Regions from separate parts of the Pseudomonas sp. LABIM340 genome, predicted to be linked through region 2. Evidence: predicted binding sites of a transcription regulator. Region 2 holds the regulator's gene; each other region holds the start of a gene.
What was found. The regulator FliA, encoded in region 2, starts transcription of late flagellar genes. The targets are predictions, from matches to a motif close to CTAAAGTTTNNNNNNNNNNNGCCGNTAA.
Positions count from the first base shown of each region.

Region 1: a site for FliA is predicted at 3,475-3,502, ahead of ABKS89_RS06045 (methyl-accepting chemotaxis protein). Genes of this name have one in related genera too.
Region 3: a site for FliA is predicted at 1,863-1,890, ahead of ABKS89_RS16975 (methyl-accepting chemotaxis protein). Genes of this name have one in related genera too.

Region 1 is NZ_CM200227.1:1,249,447-1,256,894, forward strand. Features, by position in the region: gene ABKS89_RS06040 (methyl-accepting chemotaxis protein) at 1-1,121, opposite strand, end outside; gene ABKS89_RS06045 (methyl-accepting chemotaxis protein) at 1,540-3,435, opposite strand; gene ABKS89_RS06050 (Flp family type IVb pilin) at 3,597-3,791, opposite strand; gene cpaB (Flp pilus assembly protein CpaB) at 4,168-5,088, shown strand; gene ABKS89_RS06060 (type II and III secretion system protein family protein) at 5,104-6,372, shown strand; gene tadZ (type 4b pilus Flp biogenesis protein TadZ) at 6,438-7,448, shown strand, end outside.
Region 2 is NZ_CM200227.1:4,698,606-4,706,053, forward strand. Features, by position in the region: gene ABKS89_RS21455 (chemotaxis protein CheA) at 1-142, opposite strand, end outside; gene ABKS89_RS21460 (protein phosphatase CheZ) at 174-956, opposite strand; gene ABKS89_RS21465 (chemotaxis response regulator CheY) at 976-1,350, opposite strand; gene fliA (RNA polymerase sigma factor FliA) at 1,548-2,297, opposite strand; gene fleN (flagellar synthesis regulator FleN) at 2,294-3,121, opposite strand; gene flhF (flagellar biosynthesis GTPase FlhF) at 3,285-4,595, opposite strand; gene flhA (flagellar biosynthesis protein FlhA) at 4,611-6,734, opposite strand; gene ABKS89_RS21490 (hypothetical protein) at 6,850-7,434, opposite strand.
Region 3 is NZ_CM200227.1:3,685,331-3,692,778, forward strand. Features, by position in the region: gene ABKS89_RS16965 (AI-2E family transporter) at 1-227, opposite strand, end outside; gene ABKS89_RS16970 (Na+/H+ antiporter family protein) at 320-1,639, opposite strand; gene ABKS89_RS16975 (methyl-accepting chemotaxis protein) at 1,933-4,077, shown strand; gene ABKS89_RS16980 (ATP-binding protein) at 4,194-5,513, opposite strand; gene ABKS89_RS16985 (response regulator transcription factor) at 5,510-6,184, opposite strand; gene ABKS89_RS16990 (PepSY domain-containing protein) at 6,184-6,498, opposite strand; gene ABKS89_RS16995 (PepSY domain-containing protein) at 6,498-6,806, opposite strand; gene ABKS89_RS17000 (patatin-like phospholipase family protein) at 6,954-7,448, shown strand, end outside.

The DNA.
Region 1 (7,448 bases), 3.2 Mb from region 2:
GAGTTGGAGGCGTTCACCACCAGTTGCGAAACGTCGTGCAGCTGGCGCGCGGTGGAGGCCACCTCGCGGATGGACTCGTGGATACGTTCGACGAAGCGGTTGAAGGCATTGCCCAGCACGCCGAACTCGTCGTTGCTGGCGACCTTCAGGCGCTTGGTCAGGTCGCCTTCGCCCTGGGCGATGTCTTCCATCGCGCGGCCCATGGTGGTCAGCGGCTGCATCAGCACGCGGATCAGCATGCCCAGCAGGAGCAGGATGGCGACAATGGCAATCGCGGCGGCGACTATGGCCGAGGCGCGGAACTTGCTCAGCATGGCGTAGGCGGCGTCCTTGTCGATGGACAGGCCGATGTACCAGTTCACCGACGGCAGGCCCTTCACCTGGGTGAAGCTGAGGATGCGCTGGTGGCCGTTGAGTTCGGCCTCGCTGAAGCCGCTGCCGATCTTCGGCGTGTTCTGCGGGTAGACATCCGCCAGCGTCTTCATGATCTGGTTCTTGTCCGGGTGCACGAGGATCTTGCCGTCGCCGCTGACCAGGAAGGCGTAGCCCATGCCGCTGAAGTCCAGCGAGTTGATGATCTCCACCAGGGTCTGCAGGCCGAGGTCGCCGCCGACCACGCCGAGGGTCTTGCCGCCGGCGCGCGCGGGGGTGGCGACGGTCATGATCAGTTGCTGGGTGGCCGCGTCGATGTAGGGCTCGGTCAGCGTGGTGCCGCCGGCCGCGACGGCATCCTTGTACCAGGGGCGGGTGCGCGGGTCGTAACCGTCTGGCATGGCGCTGTTGGGGCGCATGGTGAAGGTGCCGTCTTCCTGGCCCAGGTAGGTGAAGTTGAAGGTCTTGCGCAGGGTGTCCTGCTCCAGCAGGCCGCTCAGGTGCTCGGGCGAACTGTCGCGGGCGAGGGTCTGGGCGGTGCTTTCGATCAGCAGCAGGCGGCCGCTCAGCCAGTTCTGGATGTTGCTGGCGCTGACGTCGCCCATCTCCCGCAGGTAATCCTCGAGGTCCTCGCGGATCGCATTGCGCTGCAGGTAGTCGTTGTAGAGGGTGAAGAGGGCGAATGCCGAGAAAACAACAAGAGAAGCGGCCAGGAGGATCTTATGGCTGAATTTCAGGCTCTTGATCATGCTGCGTCGAGTCCGGAGGTAGTGGGATGCCTGAACGGCGTTGGTCCGGGCGACAGATCCGGTGTCGCCGCAGAACGTCCGTCCCTGTGGTGTGAAACGGACGGCGCCGGCGCGGCGGATAGCCGTGCGGGCGTGGCCGGAAGTCCCTTGTGCCGGCGGTGACGACAGGCCCGGTTTGTTGGTGGGTATAAAAGGCCTTCACCCTTGATTTCGGCGTGCCCGAGGGAAGCTTGAAAGCGTCGGACGAACGGTAGGGATGGCTCTGTGGCGGGTGTTTCAGAGGTGATACAGGATCGGCGTTTACCTGTAGGAGCGGGCCATGCCCGCGATCGCGCGCATGGCGCGCTCCTACAGGTTGATGACGAGCTGGCGCCCAATGAAAAAGGCGCCCGAAGGCGCCTTTTCACTATTGCCGCGATCAGATGCGGAAGCTGTCCACCAGGTGGCGCAGGCGGCCGGCCTGGTTCTCCAGGTCGGCACAGGCACGCAGGGTGGCTTGCAGGTTTTCCACGCCTTCCTGGTTCAGCGTGTTGATCTCGGTGATGTCCATGTTCAGCGAGTCGACCACGGCGGTCTGTTCCTCGGTGGCGGTGGCCACCGACTGGTTCATCGAGTCGATCTCGCCGATGCGGTGGGTCACGCTGGCCAGGCGCTCGCCAGCGCGGTTGGCGATTTCCACGCTCTCCAGGCTGTAGCGCTGACTCTCGGTCATGGTGTCCACGGCTTCGCGGGCGCCGACCTGCAGTTCCTCGATCATCTTCTGGATTTCCTGCGCGGACTCCTGGGCGCGGTGGGCAAGGTTGCGCACCTCGTCCGCGACCACGGCGAAGCCACGGCCAGCTTCCCCGGCGCGGGCGGCTTCGATGGCGGCGTTCAGGGCCAGCAGGTTGGTCTGTTCGGAGATGCCCTTGATGACCTCCAGAATCTGGCCGATGTTTACCGTGCGGCTGTTCAGCGACTCGATGTTGGCGCAGGCGGAGCTGATCTTGTCGGAGAGCAGGTTCATCGCGCTGATGGTCTGCTCGACCACCTGGCGACCATCTCCAGCCTGATGCGAAGCGTCGGTGGCGTGGTGCGAGGCATCGGCGGCGTTGCGGGCGATTTCCTGGGCGGCAGCGCCCAGTTCATTGATCGCCGCGGCCACGCTGTTGGTGCGATTGGCCTGTTCGTCGGAGTTGCTCATGGACGAGTTGGAGGCGTTCACCACCAGCTGCGAGACGTCATGCAGGCTGCGCGCGGTGGAGGCCACTTCGCGGATGGATTCGTGGATACGCTCGACGAAGCGGTTGAAGGCGTTGGCCAGTACGCCGAATTCGTCGTTGCTGGCGACCTTAAGGCGCTTGGTCAGGTCGCCTTCGCCCTGAGCGATGTCCTGCATGGCGCGGCCCATGTCGGTCAGCGGCGCCATCAGCACGCGGATCAGCATGCCCAGCAGGAACAGGATGGCGACGATGGCGATGACGGTGGCGACGATGGCGGTGTTGCGGAAGTCGCTGAGCATCGCATAGGCGGAGTCCTTGTTGAGCACCAGCGCGACGTACCAGGTCACGCCCGGCAGGCCCTTCACCGGCGTCATGGAGACCAGTTGGTCCTCGCCATTGATGCTGACTTCCTGCACGCCCGGCTGCACCTTGGGTGCGCCCTGCTGGTAGACCTCGCCGAGGCTCTTGAAGATCAGGCTGCTGTCCGGGTGCAGGAGGATCTTGCCGGCATCGCTGACCAGGAAGGCATAGCCGTCGCCGTCGAACTTCAGCGAGTTGATGATCGCGGTGATGGTTTCCAGCTTCATGTCGCCGGCGGCCACGCCGACCAGTTGGCCATTGCGCATGACCGGCATCGACATGGCGAGGATCTGCTCGTTGGTGCCGGCGTCGAGGAAGGGTTCGGTGACGATCAGCCGGCCGGCGGCCACGGCGTCCTTGTACCAGCCACGGGTGCGCGGGTCGTAGCCGTCGGGCATCGGCGCGTAGGGGCGCATGGTGAACACGCCGCTGGCGGCTTCACCGAGGTAGACCGATTCGAAGTTCTTCTGGAACACCTGCTGCTCCAGTACGTGCTGGATGCGCTCGGGCGTCGGCTCGCCGTCGGCCAGTTGCGCAGCTTCCGCTTCCACCAGCTGGATGCGACCTTCCAGCCAGCTCTGGATATTGCTGGCGGTCAGGCTGCCGACCTCGGAGAGGTAGGATTCGGTGTCGGAGTGGATGGCCTCGCGCTGGCGCAGATCGTTGAAGAAGATGAAACAGGCGAAGGCGAAGGTGACTACGAGGGAGGCCGCCAGGAGAATCTTCCTGGAGAAGGACAGCGAACGAAGCATCGGTAAAGCATCCTGCTGTAAAACGGGTTTGAGCAGGCTGTATCGGCAGGGCTGGCTGGAACTTTAGAAAAACTTTTCGCAGGCACAAGAACAAGTTCCCGTGCAAGTGCACGGGAACTTTGAATTAGATAGAACGGAATTGGCTGGAGCGCGGCTATCTTTTATTTCGCTTTCGCAACTTCTGTCTGGATAGTGGTCATGATCGCACCCAGATCGGTTCCGATCAGGGCTGCACCGGTGATAACCACCACCGAGATCAGGCCCGCAATTACCGCATACTCGATCGCTGTTGCCCCTTCCTTGTCGGCCGCGAATGCCTTGGCCATGCAGAACAGTTTCAGGGACAGGTTTTTTATTTTCAGGTCCATCGCGGGTGCTCCCTCGAATACCACCGGGGCGGCGCCCCGACTTCATCGTCAGGCTAGGCGTCGTATGGCTGAATGCAATTGTTCAAATAGCGCTAATACCAAAGTTATAACCCTCTCGGCATATAAATAATTGCAGATCGTAAATTTAACCGGCGTGGTTGACGCTCTAAACACAGCTACTAGATTCAGCCATGGCACAACTAAAAACTGATTATGAGGAATGGTTCTTATCGAACTTCCTCGCCTGGCCGAAACAACAATAAAGGTCTGAAGGACAAACCCCGGTGCTGCCGGTAACGGACTTCATACGACAAGGCCGCGGACCCTCCGGTCCGCTTTTCCGAGATTGCCCAAGGATGTGGTCATGAATAGCAAGGTGCTGATGGTTTTCGCCGGGCTGTTGCTGGTGTGCGCCGGTGTGGTGGGGTATCTCGGACTCAAGGTCGGCAAGCCGGCCGCGCCGGTTGCCGGTGTGGTGCAGGAGGTCGCGCCGGCGGCAATGGCCGAAGCCGACAAGCTGCAGCGCACCGCTGTGGTGGTGGCCGCCCGTGACCTGCCGCCCCTGGCAGTGATCGGCAAGGACGATGTCAGCGTGGAAATGCTGCGCACCGCTCCCGCCGGCAGCTTTCCCAAGCCCGAAGCCGTGATCGGCCAGCGCGTCTGGGTCGCCGTTCCTGCGGGCAATATCCTCACCTCCGCCGTGACCGAGCCAGGCGGCCCATTGGCCCGCACCATCCGGCCGGACGAGCGCGCCATGGCGATTGCCGTGGACGAGGTCATCGGTGGCGGCGGCTTCGTGCTCCCCGGCGACTACGTCGACGTCATGCTCTTCGTCCAGGACCAGCAGAGCACCGAGCGCAGCCTCAGCGCCCAGGTGGTGCTGCCCGGTGTGCGGGTGCTGACCTACGGCGAGCAGATCGCCGTTTCCACCGACGGCCAGGCGCGCAACGCCGGCGACCCCAAGGACAAGACACCCAAACCGCCGCGCACTGCCGTGCTGGCAGTGCCCGCCGAAGCCGCATCACGCCTGATGCTCGCCAGCCAGGCCGGTTCCCTGCGCCTGGCGGTGCGCAGCAAGGACGAGAACCTCTACGAGAAGGAGCAGCAGGGCCGCTATATCCAGGCCTCGCTCGGCTCCGCCGTCAGCCAGCCGATCACCCTCGAACAACTCATCGGCAAGCCGCGCCAGGCGCCGGCCCCCGCCGTGCGCCAGGTCTCCGCCCCGCAGGTCGATGCCGGCGTGGTGGTCTACCGAGGCACCACCGTTACCCGTGAAGCACATTGAGCAAGGAGTGCATCGATGTCCAAGCGCTTCATCCTTCCCCTGGTCGCCATGCTGGCTTGCGCCGTTCACTCCGCGGCGCAGGCCGTACCGAGCGCGTGCGCAGGCTTTGCTGACCAGCAACTGAATCTCGATGTCGAGCAGGGCGCCCAGCGTGACCAACAGCTGCCGGTGCCGATCAAGCGCCTGGCCATCGGCGACCCGAACATCGCCGACGTACAAGTGCTCGACAAGCGCGACTTCCTCGTCACCGGCAAGGCCGAAGGCCTGACCAGCCTGCTGATCTGGACCGCCTGCAGTGACCAGCCGATGCGCACCGTCGTGCACGTTGGTGCGCGTGCGGTGGGCGATGTGGCCGGGGCTATCGGCGCCAGCGCCGGCAGCCTGCCCAACCAGGTGCAGACCGATATCCGCTTCGTCGAAGTCAGCCGCAGCAAGCTCAAGCAGGCGAGCACGTCACTGGTGCGGCGCGGTTCCAACTTCTTTGGTATCGGTTCGCCGGGAAGCGCTGGCGGTATATCCGGAAACATATCCGACGTCCTTCAAAACGGTGCGCGCGATCTCGTCAACGGAACCGGGGGTGGTATCGAATCCACGCTCAATAGCGGCTTCAACATCATCTGGGGCGGTGGCAGCAGCAAGTGGCTGGGCTTCATCAACGCCCTGGAAGGCAGCGGTTTCGCCTACACCCTGGCGCGCCCCAGCCTGGTGGCTACCAGCGGGCAGACGGCCTCGTTCCTGGCCGGTGGCGAGTTCCCGATTCCGGTGCCCAATGGCGATAACAACAACATCACCATCGAGTACAAGGAGTTCGGCGTGCGCCTGACCCTGACCCCGACGGTGATGAACGACAAGCGCATCGCCCTGAAGGTCGCCCCGGAGGTCAGCGAACTGGACTTCTCCAGCGGCATCCGCACCAACGACATCGCCGTGCCCGCGCTGACCGTGCGGCGCACCGACACCAGCGTGATGCTGGCCGACGGCGAGAGCTTCGTGATCAGCGGGCTGATCAGCAGCAGCACCATCAGCAACATCGACAAGTTCCCCTTCCTCGGCAGCATCCCGGTGATCGGCGCACTGTTCCGATCTTCGAACCTGGATAAGGACGACCGTGAACTGCTGATGATCGTCACCCCGCACCTGGTACAGCCGCTGGCCGTCAATGCCGCGCTGCCCAAGCTTCCTGGCGAAGGACTGCGCGACTACGACCCGAGCTTCGGCGAGTTCTACTTCTTAGAGGACGGGCGCTTCGACAAGCGCAAGGCCAGCAGCGGGATGTCGCACTGATGGATACCTACGAAGCGCTGACCCGCCAGAGAGCGGGAGGCAAGGCAAAGCAAGGGAGCACGGGCATGAGTCAGACTTTCGTGGCGCTGGTCCAGCATCCCGGCGAGCAGGAGTGGCTGCAGAGCAGCCTGGCCGGCTGCGGGCAGGTGGTGCTGGCCAATAGCGGGACCCTGGAAGAACTGCTGTCGCTGCTGGATGTCACTGGCGCGACGGTGCTGTTCACCAGCCTGAACAAGGCCAACTTGGTCTCCCAGGGCTCGCTGATCGAGGGGCTGGTCTCAGCGCGGCCGCTGCTCTCGGTCGTCGCCGTCGGCGATGGCCTGGACAACCAGCTGGTGCTGGCCGCCATGCGCGCGGGAGCCCGGGATTTCGTCACCTACGGCGCCCGGGCCAGCGAACTGAGCGGGTTGGTCCGCCGTCTCGGCGGGCGCCTGCCCACGGTGCCGGTGAGCGCCACCCAGCAGGGTGAACTGATCAGCCTGATCAGCGCCCGGCCCGACGCCGACGGAGCCTTCGTCGCCCTGCACCTGGCCCTGGCGCTGCAACGCCAGGCGGACCACCGGGTGCTGCTGGTGGACATCGGCCAACCCACCGGCGAGGCGTTGGCGATCCTTGGCATGGAGCCTTCATTCACCTTCGCCGATGCGCTGCGCAACCTGCGCCGCCTGGACCAGACCCTGATCGACAGCGCCTTTGCCCGCCACGAATCCGGCCTGCGCGTGCTCAGCCTGTCGGACGAACCCGGCGTGCTGGAGCGCATCACCACTGCCGAGCTGTATCTGTTGCTGGGCAACCTGCGCAGCGCCTTCAGCCATATCCTGATCAACCTTACAGGCGTTGCCGAAGGCGAACTCAGCGGCCAACTGCTGATGCAGGCCAGCCGCGTGCTGTGGCTGGTGGACCAGAGCGTGCCGTCCTGCAAGAAGGGGCTGGAACGCCTGCGCCGCCTGCGCGAGCGCACGCCTGCGCTGCCGCGTATCGAGCTGCTGATCGAGCGTTACTGGGCCTCGGTGCCACCGGATGCGCCGGCGCTGGGCAAGATGTTCGGCCTGGAACTGTTCGGCGTGCTGCCGGCC
Region 2 (7,448 bases):
ACCCACGGAAGATTGCATTGAGCAGGTCCATGTCATCCGGGCGGCTTTCCAGCTCGACCAGTTGCTCGGACAGTAGCTCGAGAATCTCGCCGGCCTCCACCAGGAAGTCCTGGAGGATTTCGTCATCGGCGTCGAAGCTCATTCGGTGCTCCCTCTACAGCGTCAGCGGACGCTTAAAAACCAAGGCTGGACAACAGGTCATCGACATCGTCCTGACCGGATACGACGTCCTTTCTTGTATCGGCAGCAATCTGCGGACCTTCACCCTTGGACGATCTTTCTTTTTCCACCGCGTCGCGCATGCTCTCGTGGTCATGCTCGATGCCGGCGTAGCGATCGACCTGCCCCGCCATCCAGACCAGCTTCACCAGGTTCGACTCGACCTCGGTCACCAGCTTGGTGACGCGCTTGATCACTTGCCCGGTAAGGTCCTGGAAGTCCTGCGCGAGCAGGATGTCGTTCAGGTGCGCGGAGAGCTTGCGGCTGTCCTGGGCGCTGATGTAGAGGAACTGCTCGACACGCTTGGCCAGGTCACGGAAGGCCTCGGGGCCCAGCTCGCGACGCATGAAACGCGACCAGTCTTCCTGCAGCTCCTTGGCCTGGGTCTCGATGTGCATGACCACCGGGGTGCACTCTTCCACCAGGTCCATGGTCCGATTGGCCGCTTTCTCGGTCATCGTCACCACGTAGGACAGGCGATCAGTCGCGTCGGCAATCTGCGAGACTTCCTGGGCGCGCGGGGAGCTGGGATCGATCTGGAAGTTGACGATGGCGTTGTGCAGCTCGCGGGTAAGCTTGCCTACCTCTTGGTAGAGCCCGCGATCACGCGCCTGGTTGAGCTCGGAGATCAGCTGCACGGCGGTCTGTACGTCGCCCTGCTCGAGGCAGTCGACCAATTCGCGCGCGTGTTTTTTCAGGGTCGACTCGAAGTCACCCGCGGATTCGTTGAAATCCATGACGCCCTCTTGGTCAGCCTCAGCTGCCGACCCGCTCGAAAATCTTCTCGATCTTTTCTTTCAACACCTGAGCGGTGAAAGGCTTGACCACATAGCCGTTGACCCCGGCCTGGGCCGCTTCGATGATCTGGTCGCGCTTGGCTTCAGCGGTGACCATCAGTACCGGCAGGTGCTTCAGACGCTCGTCGGCGCGGACCGCACGCAGCAGGTCGATGCCGGTCATGCCGGGCATGTTCCAGTCGGTAACGAGGAAGTCGAAGTTGCCGCTGTGCAGCATCGGCAGCGCAGTGGTGCCGTCGTCGGCTTCTGCGGTGTTGGTGAACCCCAGGTCCCGCAGGAGGTTCTTGATGATGCGCCTCATCGTGGAAAAGTCGTCCACGATGAGAATTTTCATGTTCTTGTCCAAACCTGCCTCCATCGATACCAAACGCGCCCTGGCGGGCGTGCCGTCAATTCATCGAGCGTCGTGCGCTCTTTGCTGTGGGCGCGTCAAAGGAACGTCACCCAAAAATTCGTAAGCCTATAACTTGCCTAAGGAAAATCCCTTCAGCACCGCCTCTCAGAAGCAGCCGACGCGAAACTACCCGATGCTCAGCGAGCGCGCCACTCCGCCAGTCGCGAACGCAGGCGCGCGGCGCACTGGCTGTGCAGCTGGCTGACGCGGGACTCGCTGACGCCCAGCACTTCGCCGATCTCCTTGAGGTTGAGTTCCTCGTCGTAGTACAGCGCCAGCACCAGTCGCTCGCGCTCGGGCAGCTTGGTGATGGCGTCGGCCAGGGCCGCCTGGAAGCGTTCGTCTTCCAGGCCGTGGGACGGCTCGTTGTCGTGGTGCGAGGCGTCTTCGGCAAAGCCGCCGCCCTGGTCGCCGTCCTGCAACATGTCATCGAAGCTGTACAGACGGCTGCCCTGGGTGTCGCTGAGGATGCCGTAATAATCTTCGAGGCTCATATTGAGTTCGGCAGCAACCTCCTGATCTTTAGCGTCACGTCCGGTGCGCGCTTCGACGGTGCGGATGGCGTCGCTGACCATGCGGGTGTTGCGGTGGACCGAACGCGGGGCCCAATCGCCCTTGCGCACCTCGTCGAGCATGGCGCCGCGGATACGGATGCCGGCGTAGGTTTCGAAGCTCGCGCCCTTGCCCTGATCGTATTTCTTCGCGGCCTCCAGCAGGCCGATCATGCCGGCCTGCATCAGGTCCTCCACCTGCACGCTGGCCGGCAGACGGCCGAGCAGGTGGTAGGCGATGCGCTTCACCAGCGGGGCGTGTTTCTGGATCAGCAGTTCCTGGGAGTTGTGCGCCTGTGCCTTGCTGTACATACGCGCTCCGGAGGCCGCGGTCATACGGCCGAACCCGTGGGATGTTGCACCAGGCGCTCGACGAAGAACTCCAGGTGCCCTCTTGGGTTGGCCGGCAGCGGCCAGCTGTCGACCTTCTGCGCCACCGCACGGAAGGCCAGGGAAGCCTTGCTGCGCGGGAACGCCTCATACACCGAACGCTGCTTCTGCACGGCCTTGCGCACCGACTCGTCGTAGGGAATGGCGCCGACGTACTGCAGCGCCACGTCCAGGAAGCGGTCGGTGACCTTGGTCAGCTTGGCGAACAGGTTGCGGCCCTCCTGAGGGCTGTGGGCCATGTTCGCCAGCACGCGGAAACGGGTCATGCCGTAGTCGCGGTTGAGCAGCTTGATCAAAGCGTAGGCATCGGTGATGGACGTGGGTTCATCACAAACGACCAGCAGCACTTCCTGGGCGGCACGGACGAAGCTCACCACCGAGTCGCCAATGCCGGCGGCGGTGTCCACCACCAGCACGTCGATGTTGTCGCTGATGTCGCTGAATGCCTGGATCAGGCCGGCGTGCTGCATCGGCGTGAGGTGCACCATGCTCTGGGTGCCCGAGGCCGCCGGGACGATGCGGATGCCGCCGGGTCCCTGGAGGATCACGTCACGCAGGTCGCATTCGCCTTCGATGACGTCGGCCAGCGTGCGCTTGGGCGACAGCCCCAGCAGCACGTCGACGTTGGCCAGGCCCAGGTCGGCATCCAGCAGCATGACGCGGCGGCCGAGATCGGCCAGCGCCAGCGACAGATTCACCGACACGTTGGTCTTGCCCACGCCACCCTTGCCGCCGGTGACTGCGATTACCTGAACGGGATGCATACCCATATCAATACCTTGTCTCGTCGTTCGACCGTCACGCATCGGCGTTTCGGCTAATCCGGCTGCAGTGCTCTACCGCCTCCGGCGCTCGCGGATCGTCTTGCAGAGCATCCGCATCGCTTGGGCGGCTCAACCGGCCACCCCACGCCCCACCCGGGGCTCACAATCTTCAGCTGGCGCGACGCACCGGCTGTTGGTAAAGGCCGGCGAACATGTCCGCCATGGCATCCTCGCAAGGCTCTTCGGGCGATTGCAGGCTCACCGCGCGGCTGACCAGTTGGTGCGCGCGTGCCACATGCAGATCGTCCGGGATCTTCGGCCCGTCAGCCAGATAGGCTACCGGTAGATGCTGGCTGATAGCCAGAGCCAGAGCTTCGCCGAGGCTTCCCGCTTCGTCCAGTTTGGTCAGGATGCACCCGGCCAGCCCACAGGAACGATAGTTCTGCCAGGCGGACTTGAGTACCTGGCTCTGGCTGGTCGCGGCCAGCACGAGGTAATTCTTCACGTTCAGGCTCAGCGACGACAGCGCTTCGAGCTGCATGCGCAGCGCCGGATCGTTGGCGGGCAGGCCGGCGGTATCGATCAGCACCAGACGCTTGCGCGCCAGCGGTGCCATGGCCTGGATCAGCGACTGGCCCGGATCGACCAGGGTCACCGGCACATTGAGAATGCGGCCCAGCGTCTTGATCTGCTCCTGCGCACCGATGCGGAAGCTGTCCATGGACACCAGCGCGATGCTCTGCGCGCCGTACTTCAGTACGTAGCGGGCGGCCAGCTTGGCCAGGGTGGTGGTCTTGCCCATGCCGGCCGGGCCAACCAGGGCGATCACACCGCCCTGCTCCAGCAGGTCGATTTCCGGGGTATTGATCGAGCGCGCCAGGTGCGCCAGCAGCATGCGCCAGGCCTGCTTCGGATCGGCGATGGAAGCCACGCGCTCCAGCAGGTTGCGCGACAGGTCGGCCGGCAGCCCCATGCGTTGCAGGCGACGCCACAGGCCGGCTTGTTTCGGACGCTGGTTCTGCAGCTGGTTCCAGGCGATGGAGCCCAGCTGCACTTCGATCAGCTCGCGCAGGCCGTTGAGCTCGAAGCGCATGGCTTCCAGCGCCTGCTGGCCGACAGTGGGCGCCGCCGGGGCAACCGGTGCATCCATGGCGGCGGCCAGGGTTTCGGCGGCGCTGCGACGCGGCTTCTCGGTGCCGTACATTTGACGGTCGCCGCGCACGCTATCGCTGGCGCGGGTCGGAGCCGACAGGTCAGCCTTGGCCTGGGCGATCTTCGCCTGGGTCTTGCGCAGCTCGGCTTCCAGCGCCGGGTTCGGCTTGCTGGCCGCCACCGGGGCCTGGTAATCCAGCGCCGCGGTCAGCTCTACGCCACCCGCGACACGGCGATTGCCGATGATCGAGGCGTCCGGGCCCAGCTCGTCACGGACCAGTTTCATGGCCTGACGCATATCAGCGGCGAAGAAGCGTTTTACCTGCATGGCCTGCGACCTCAATCAATTCTGCCCAACAGTGGCAACGATCGTGACTTGTTTGTTGTCGGGGATTTCCTGGTAAGCCAGCACATTCATGGTGGGAACCGCCATCCGGGCGAATCGCGACATCATCGCGCGGATGGGACCTGCCACCAGCAGAATCGCCGGCTTGCCGAGCATCTCCTGACGCTGCGCCGCTTCAACCATCGAGCGTTGCAGCTTTTCGGCCATTCCGGGTTCCAGCAACATGCCTTCTTCGGAGCCCTGTCCGGCCTTCTGAAGACTATTGAGCAATATCTGTTCCAACCTGGGCTCCAGAGTGATCACAGGCAGCTCCGGCTCTAGTCCCACAATGGTTTGCACGATTGCACGGGACAGTGCCACACGAACCGCCGCCACCATCGCGGCGGGATCTTGACTCTTCACCGCCACGTTGGCGATGGCCTCGGCGATGGTACGGATGTCACGTACCGGCACCTGTTCCTGCAGCAGCGCCTGAAGCACCTTGAGCAGCGTCGACAGGGAAATCATTCCCGGCACCAGCTCTTCGGCGAGCTTGGGCGAAGTCTTGGCCAGCAGCTGCATCAGTTGCTGGACTTCCTCGTGGCCCAGCAGCTCGTGGGCGTGCTTGTGCAGCACCTGGTTCAGGTGGGTGGCGACCACGGTGCTGGCATCGACCACGGTGTAGCCCAGCGATTGCGCCTGATCACGCTGCGAGGCCTCGATCCAGACGGCTTCCAGGCCGAAGGCCGGGTCCTTGCCGGCGATGCCGTTGAGGGTGCCGAACACCTGGCCGGGGTTGATCGCCAGGTCGCGATCCGGGTAGATCTCGGCTTCCGCCACACTGACGCCCATGAGCGTCAAACGATAGGCGTTGGGCAGCAGGTCGAGGTTGTCGCGGATATGCACCGACGGCATCAGGAAGCCCAGGTCCTGGGACAGCTTCTTGCGCACGCCCTTGATCCGCGCCAGCAGCTGGCCGCCCTGGTTACGATCGACCAGCGGAATCAGGCGGTAGCCCACTTCCAGGCCGACCATGTCCACTGGGGTCACGTCGTCCCAGCCCAGTTCCTTGGTCTGCTCGGCGCGCTGGGCGGGCAGCAGTTCCTGCTGGGTCTGGGCTTCCTGCTCGGCCTTCTGGCTGGCCTGGCGCTGGCGATGCCAGATCAGGTACGCGCCACCAGCGGCCAGAGCGCCCAGGCCGACGAAGGAGACGTGCGGCATGCCGGGGACCAGGCCCATGGCGATCAGGATGGCGGCAGAGATCGCCAACGCCTTGGGCGAGGCGAACATCTGGCGGTTGACCTGCTGGCCCATGTCTTCGGAGCTGGAGACACGGGTCACCATGATCGCGGCGGCGGTGGACAGCAGCAGCGAAGGCAGCTGCGCCACCAGGCCGTCACCGATGGTAAGCAGGGCGTAGACCTTGCCGGCGTCGCCGAAGCTCATCGAGTGCTGGATCATGCCGATGGCCACGCCACCGATGAGGTTGATGAAGAGGATCAGCAGGCCGGCGACGGCGTCACCGCGGACGAACTTGCTGGCACCGTCCATCGAGCCGTAGAAGTCGGCTTCCTGGGCCACTTCGGCGCGGCGCTTCTTGGCTTCCGCCTGCTCGATCAGGCCGGCGTTGAGGTCGGCGTCGATGGCCATCTGCTTGCCGGGCATGGCGTCGAGGGTGAAACGCGCGCTCACCTCGGAGATACGCCCGGCACCCTTGGTGACCACCACGAAGTTGATGATCATGAGGATCGCGAAGACCACGATACCGACGACGTAGTTGCCGCCGATCACCACCTCGCCGAAGGCCTGGATCACCTTGCCCGCAGCCGCGTGGCCATCGTGGCCGTGCAACAGCACGACGCGGGTGGACGCGACGTTCAGCGCCAGGCGCAAAAGCGTGGCGACCAGCAGGATCGTCGGGAACACGGCGAAGTCCAGCGGGCGCAGGGCGTACACGCTGACCAGCAGGACCACGATGGACAGGGCGATGTTGAAGGTGAACAGCACGTCCAGCAGGAACGGCGGGATGGGCAGGGTCATCATCGCCAGCATGGCGAGCAACAGCAGCGGCACGCCGAGGTTGCCCCGGCTGAGCCCTACCAGATTGCTGCGAACAGTGCCGATCAGTTGCGTACGATCCACCCGAATTTCCCCTGCGCGTTGGTGACCGAGCCGGCCACCGGATCAAACTTTTGACGCCCAACCGGGCATCCGCACAGGGTTTTGCAGGAAGCGTTCCAACTTCTTCGAAACGGTTTCAGGAACTGTCTTTCACCAGTTTGAAAGTACCGTCCTTGAAGCTGCCCGCCACCGCGCAGGTGGACTGGTTGGCGTCGCTGCGCGCCTCGAATCGGTAGTGGCCGGACATCACGCCGTACTCGGTGTCGTCCTCGCTGCGGACGATCTCCACGCGGTCGATCACCAGCTCGCCATGGCTGGCGCGCAAGGCATCCTCGGGCACCTCCTGGAACAGCACCGCCGCGCCCTCGCCCAGCTTCGCCCGAGCCTCGCGCTGGGGGCCTATGGCGTAGCGGCCGGAAAGCTTCGAAGGATCGAGGCGCAACTGGTCCCGCGCAGTGGTCAGGTGGAACTGCGCGGTGAGCGTCGCCGGGTGGCCGCCCTCTCCCTGCACTGCCAGAGGCACGCCAACCACCAGCTGGTTGTCGCCGCTGAGCTGGGCGACATACAGCGAGCCCCACCAGCGATCGGTCACCTGCGCCTCGTGCTGGGTGCCGCAGACCTGCAGGCGGTACTGCGTCACCGGTGTATCGGGCGCGCAGGCGCCGCACAGACCGACGCCCACCGCCATCGCCAGCATCCTGAAGTGTCCCGCTTCGCTCATCGTCCTTTCCCGGT
Region 3 (7,448 bases), 1.0 Mb from region 2:
GGCAGGATCACGATCAGGAAGCACACAGCGAGGGAAAGCAGCGCGGCGAGGTTGTTGCGCCCGTTGAGTTTCACCCGCAGGCGGCGCTGCAGCGGCGCGAAGATGATCGCCAGGATGGTGCCCCAGAAGACCGCCCCGTAGAACGGCAGCAGGATCCAGCCGAAGGCGAGCGTCACCACCAGCAGCAGGGCGAGGAACGTCCGGTATTCCAGTTTCGATTCGAACATGAGCGGGTCCATGGATGGATAAACCTGCTCATTAGTCAGCAGTTGCCCCGCCAAGTGCAACTTTCAGCGCGCGTTCCGTGCGCGCGAGCGCTCTAGAGCACCATTGCGGCCACCCAGCCGAATACCAGCAGTGGCAGGTTGTAGTGCAGGAAGGTCGGCACCACGGTATCCCAGATGTGGTTGTGCTGGCCATCCACGTTCAGGCCGGAGGTCGGGCCGAGGGTGGAGTCCGACGCCGGCGAGCCCGCGTCGCCCAGCGCGCCCGCAGTCCCCACGATGCTGACGATGGCCAGCGGGCTGAAACCCAGGTGCACCGCCAGCGGCACGAAGATCGCCGCGATGATCGGCACCGTGGAGAAGGACGAGCCAATGCCCATGGTCACCAGCAGGCCCACCAGCAGCATCATGAAGGCGCCCAGCGCCTTGCTGCTGCCGATCCAGCCGGCGGCGCTGTCCACCAGGCTGGCGACCTGCCCGGTGGCGGTCATCACCGCAGCGAACCCCTGAGCGGCGATCATGATGAAGCCGATCATGGCCATCATCTTCATGCCTTCGGTGAACAGGTCGTCCGCTTCCTTCCAGCGCACCACGCCGGACAGCGAGAACACCAGGAAGCCCACCAGCGCGCCGAGGATCATCGAATCCAGCAGCAGCTGCACGGCAAAGGCCGCCGCGACCGCGACCCCCGCCACCACCAGGCTCATCCTGCTGTACGGCGTATCGACCCGCTCGGCCTGCTCGATGCGTTCCAGGTCGTAGTCACGCTTGCGCCGGTAGCTGAACAGCACCGCGATCAGCAGGCCGCAGACCATGCCCAGCGCCGGGATGAGCATGGCGTGGGTGACGTTGATGCCCTGCACGTCGACGCCCGCGCGGGCCACGTTGGCCAGCAGGATCTGGTTCAGGAAGATGTTGCCGAAGCCCACCGGCAGGAACATGTAGGGGGTGATCAGGCCGAAGGTGATGACGCAGGCGATCAGCCGGCGGTCGATCTGCAGGCGCGTCAGCACATAGAGCAGCGGCGGCACCAGCAGCGGGATGAAGGCGATGTGGATCGGCAGGATGTTCTGCGAGGAGATCGCCACCACCAGCAGCAGGCCGACCATCATCCACTTGAAGCCATTGGAGCCGTTCGCCTCATGCCGGCCGAGCATTGCCAGGGCGCGATCGGCCAGGGCGTGCGCCATTCCGGAGCGCGCGATGGCCACGGCAAAAGCGCCGAGCATGGCGTAGGACAGCGCCACTGTCGCACCGGCGCCCAGGCCTTCGTTGAACGCCTTGAGCGTGCCGTCCATGCCCAGGCCGCCCAGCAAACCACCGGCCACCGCGCCGGCGATCAATGCGACCACCACATGCACGCGACACAGGCTCAGCACCAGCATCAGGCCAATGGCGATCAGCACCGCATTCATCTTCACCACTCCTCTCACGGGTCGCCCTGCCTGCGCGCGGGCAAAAGGCGCGCACTCTGCCAAACCCCTGGCGGGGTGTCAAAACCCGTGTCGAATCAAGACGTTTCTGAAATCACCGGGGCGGGATTTTCACCGTAGTGCGCACGTTTTTTGCCTTAAAGTCGCCGCCCGTCGTAACGGCACGCCAGAATCGCCTGTTTTCCGGCGTTTCTCCCCGTCACGGGTCAAGAAGATGCGGGAAAGGCCGATATATCGGGCATCCCAGGGCTTAGTTCAAACAAGGATTCCCCTCCATGCTGCTGCGCCGTCTCTCCATCCAGTGGAAGATCACGTTGCTTGCCGGGCTGTGTCTGCTCGGCGTCGTCTCGCTGCTCTCCGGCCTGTCCGTCTACCGCACGCAAACCAGCACCGCGCTGGTCAAGCAATCGAGCACCGAAATGCTCGATGAAGCAGCCAAGGCCCGCCTGCAATCACGCGGCGAAGTCCAGGCCATGCGTATCCAGCGCTACATCATGGATGCCTACCAGTACGGCAAGGGCTTCTCGCGGCAGGTCCTGTTCCTGCGCGACCAGGCGCAGAAGCGTTTTCTCGACGCCTACGACCTGCGCGAGGACCTGACCCGCCAGGTGAAGACTGCGCTGGAAGGCAACCCGGAACTGCTGGGCCTCTACGTCGCCTTCGAACCCGACGCACTGGACGGCAAGGACAAGCTCTTCGCTGGCCAGGGCGAGCTGGGCAGCAACGACACCGGTCGCTTCTCCATCTACTGGTCGCAGGCCACCCCGGGCCACCTGGAATCCGAAGCCATGGCCGAGTCGCTGCTGCAGGACACCAGCCCCGGCCCGAGCGGCAGCGCCTACAACGCCTGGTTCACCTGCCCCAAGACCACCGGCCAGCCCTGCGTACTCGACCCGTACTTCGACGACGTCGGCAACAAGCGCATGCTGATGACCAGCATCGCCTTCCCGCTGGAGCTGGACGGCAAGGTCATCGGCGTCATGGGCCTGGACATCAGCATGGAGAAGCTGCAGGAAATCAGCGTCGAGGGCAGCCAGGAGCTGTACGACGGCCAGGGCCGCGTCAGCATCGTCAGCGCCGCCGGCCTGCTCGCCGGGCACAGCGCGGATGCCTCCAAGCTGAGCAAGAACCTCAAGGAGGTCTACCCCAACCAGGGCGCCGACCTGCTGCAGGCCATCGCCGCCAACCATGAGCAGGTATTCCGCCAGGACGACCAGCTGCGCGTGGTCGAGCCGCTGCAACCGATCCCCGGCTCCAAGCCCTGGGGCGTGCTGCTGGAAGTCCCGCAGAACGTCCTGCTCGGCCCGGCCATCGAGTTGCAGAACGAGCTGGACAACCAGCGCGTGCAGGGCACCGTCTCGCAACTCGGCTTCGGTTTGATCGCCATCCTGATCGGCCTGTTCGCCATGTGGCTCACCGCCCGCGGCGTAACCCGTCCGATCCTCAATGTCGCCGCCATGCTGCGTAACATCGCCAGCGGCGAAGGCGACCTGACCAGGCGCCTGGACTACAGCGGCAAGGACGAACTGGGCGAACTGGCCGGCTGGTTCAACCGCTTCCTCGACAAGCTGCAGCCGATCATCCGCGACGTGAAATCCTCGGTGCAGGACGCCCGCGCCACCGCCGACCAGTCCTCAGAAATCGCCAGCCAGACCAGCGCCGGCATGCAGCAGCAGTTCCGCGAAGTCGACCAGGTGGCCACCGCTTCCCAGGAAATGAGCGCCACCGCCCACGACGTCGCCAACAGCGCCGCCATGGCCGCCGATGCCGCACGTGGCGCCGACGGCGCGACCCGTGATGGCCTCAACGTGATCGACAACACCACCCGCCTGATCGACGAACTGGCCAGCGACATGAGCAGCGCCATGAGCCAGGTGGAAGGCCTTGCCGCCAGCAGCGAGCAGATCGGCTCGGTGCTGGAAGTGATTCGCGGCATCGCCGAGCAGACCAACCTGCTGGCTCTCAACGCCGCCATCGAAGCGGCCCGCGCCGGTGAAGCCGGGCGTGGCTTCGCGGTGGTCGCCGACGAGGTGCGCAACCTCGCCAAGCGCACCCAGGATTCGGTGGAGGAAATCCGCCAGGTCATCGAGGGCTTGCAGAACGGCACCCGCGATGTGGTCGGCGCGATGAGCAACAGCCACCGTCAGGCGCAGGACAGCGTTTCCCAGGTTGAGCAGGCCGTGGCCGCGCTGAAGCGCATCGGCGACGCCGTGGGTGTGATCACCGACATGAACCTGCAGATCGCCAGCGCCGCCGAGGAACAGAGCGCGGTGGCCGAGGAGATCAACCGCAACGTCGCCGGCATCCGCGACGTGACCGAATCGCTGTCCAGCCAGGCGCAGGAATCGGCGCAGGTCAGCCAGTCGCTGAACAAGCTGGCCAATCATCAGCAGGGGCTGATGGATCAGTTCCGCGTTTGAGCCCCGCAGCAGGATCGGTCGCGGGCATGGCCCGCTCCTACAGGTGAACGCCGAGCGATAACGGACCTTGTAGGAGCGGGGCATGCCCGCGATCCGCCGGCAAGGCCGGCGTCAGTTCAGGCCGTGCGGCGCGGCAGCTCCACCACCACTCGCAACCCGCCCAGCTCGCTGCTTTCCAGCGTCAGGCCACCGCCACAGGCCGCCGCGATATCCCGCGCGATGCCCAGGCCCAGGCCATGCCCGGCCACCTGTTCATCCAGCCGCGTGCCACGCTCCAGCACGCTGTCACGCTGGTCCTCGGCAATGCCGGGGCCATCGTCATCCACGCTCAGCCGGTAGGCATCAGCGCCCTTCTCAACCGTCAGGCGCACCTGGGCATCGGCCCATTTGCAGGCGTTGTCCAGCAGGTTGCCAAGCATCTCCAGCAGGTCCTCCCGGTCGTACGGCAGGCGCGTAGCAGGTGGCGCCTGCCAGTCGATGGCGAGGTGGTCGCCATGGATGAGCTTGAGCATGTCGCACAGGCTGGGCAGCTCCGCATCGCAATCGAAGTGGGCGCCGGGCAACGCCTCGCCCACCAGTCGCGCGCGCCCCAACTCGCGGGCCAGGCGCTGCTCGATCTGCTCCAGCTGTTCCTGCAGCACGCGCCGCAACTCGGGGTGCTCGCGCAGCTCCTCACGGTCGGCCAGGCTGATCAGCACGGCCAGCGGCGTCTTCAGTGCGTGACCGAGATTGCCCAACGCATTGCGCGAACGACGCAGCGTGTCCTCGGTATGCTGCAACAGGTGGTTAGTCTGCTCCACCAGCGGCTCCAGCTCGCGCGGCACCTGGCGGTCCAGCTGGCTGCGCTGGCCTTCCTGCAACTGCGCGATCTGCTGGCGAACGCGCTCCAGCGGACGCAACGCGCGGCGCACGGCGAAGCTCTGGAACACCAGGATCAGCAGCAACGCCAGCGCGCCGGCCCCAAGGCCGATGTTGCGCAGTCGGTTGAAGCTCTTGAGGACGGGTGTGTAATCCTGCGCGACGACAATGCTGAGCTTCTTGCCGTAGCGCTTGTAATCGCCGCGGAAGACCAGCAGGCGCTGGTCCTCCGGGCCTTTTTCCAGCTTGCTGGCCAGGCCCTTGTGCGAGGGCTGCTTCAGCTCGTTGTCCCATAGCGAGCGTGAACGCCAGGTCTGGTCATCGAAGCGGATCACGAAATAGCGCCCGGAGAACAGTCGCTCATAGGCCGCATCGACACGCTGGCCATCCAGTTGCAGCCCGGCCGGGCCGCGGGTGATCCCCACCAGCAGGCTTTCCGCCTCGTCCTGCAGGCCGTTCACCAGGTAACGGCGCAAGCCCTGGTCGAACAGCCAGAGCCCCGCCTGGGCCAGCACCAGGCCGACCACCACCAGTACCACGCCAAGCCCGAGTCCGAGCCGGCGCTGGATCGACATCAACGGCCGACACCGTTGCCGGTGAAACGGTAACCCTGGCCACGGCGGGTCTCGATGATTTCGCGGCCGAGCTTGCGGCGCAGATGATTGATATGTACCTCGATGACGTTGGAATCGCGTTCGCTTTCGCCGTCGTACAGGTGCTCGGCCAGGTGCGATTTCGACAGCAGCTGGCCGGGGTGCAGCATGAAGTAGCGCAGCAGGCGGAACTCGGCGGACGTCAGGTCGACCTCCTTGCCGCCCTGCTGCACGCACTGGCGCGACTCGTCCAGGCTCAGGCCGGCCACTTCCAGCTGGCTCTGGTTAGCCAACCCGCGGGCGCGACGCAGCAGCGCCTGGATGCGCAGCAACAGCTCCTCGGGATGGAACGGCTTGGTCAGGTAATCGTCCGCACCGGCCTTCAGGCCATCGATCCGCTCGGCCCAGGAGCCACGTGCGGTGAGGATCAGCACCGGTATCGAAAGCCCCATGCCGCGCCACTCCTGCAGCACTTCCAGGCCGGGACGACCCGGCAGGCCGAGGTCGAGGATCACCAGGTCGTACGGTTCGCTGGCTCCCTGTACGGCGGCGTCGCGGCCGTCGGCCAGCCAGTCCACCGCATAGCCCTGGCGGGTCAGGGTCGCCAGCAGCTCATCGGCCAGGGGTACGTGGTCTTCCACCAGCAGCAGGCGCATCAGTCGTCTTCCTTATCCTTGAGGATGCGGCCGTCGCGGGCATCCAGTTCCAGTTCGCGCACCACGCCTTCGGTGGTCAGCAGTTCCACCTCGTAGATATAGGTGTCGTGCTCCTTCTCCAGCTCGGCTTCGAGCAGGCGCGAGCCGGGGTAGCGACTCAGCGCGGCGGGGAGGATTTCCTCGAAGGGGCGGATCACCCCTTCCTTGCTCAGGCGCAGGGCTTCGTCCTGGCTCAGGTCATGGGCCTGCGCAACGCCAGCAATGGCGGCAAGCGCCAGGCCGAGCAGCGCTACGCGCGGCAGAACGGTCTTCATCAGTCATCCTGGTGATCGGTGAGGACTTCGCCGGTGACCGCATCCAGCTCGACATCCCACTTCACGCCCTGGGCGTCCTTGAGGTCGACCTTGTAGAGATAGCGGCCATGTTCCAGCTCGAGCTCGCTATCGTACACCGAACCACCGGCATGCTTGGCCAGCGCGGTGCGGTTTAGCTCCTCGAAGTTGCGGATGGTGCCGGCATCGCGCAGGCGCAGCGCCTCGTCCGGGCCGATGTCGTGGGCCGTGGCTACGCCTGCGCCCAGCAGCAGGGCGGAGAGCGCGGTCAGGATCAGCAGCCATTTCATGAGCGTACCTCGTCAGAATCTTCTTACCTCCAGATTAAGGTGAAGGACTTAATTCAAGCTGAATCGGCAACGATCATTCACCCCGTGAAGTATCATTGCTGCCTGCGTACAGGCTCTATAATCGCGGCCTGCCACAGCGAGGCCCGCATGACCGCCATCCAGATCAAGACCCCCGCCCTCACCCTCAAGGCCGGAAGCCGCGCGCTCCAGCACATCCGCGAACAGGGGCTGGCCCCCGCCGATGTAGGCATCCTCCCCGGCGCCGCCGGTGGCCCGAAGGCGCTGGGCATTCAGGGCCTGGACCTCGCCCTGTTCGGTGAATGGCTGCCGCGCGCGCCGCGCGAGCGCTCGCTGATCGGCGCCTCCATCGGTTCCTGGCGTTTCGCCAGTGCCTGCCTGCCCGACCCGGCCGCGGGAATCCGCCGCCTCGGCGAGCTCTACACCCAGCAACGTTTCGCCCGCAACGCGAGCATCAGTGACGTCTCGAAAAGCTGCGCGAAGATGCTCGACGATCTGCTCGATGGCCACGACGCCAGCGTGCTGGACAACCCCTGGTACCGTCTCAACGTGGTGGTGGTGAAGAGCCACGGCCGCCTCGCACAGGACGGCAAGGCCAACCTGGGCCTGGGCCTGGGCGCGGTG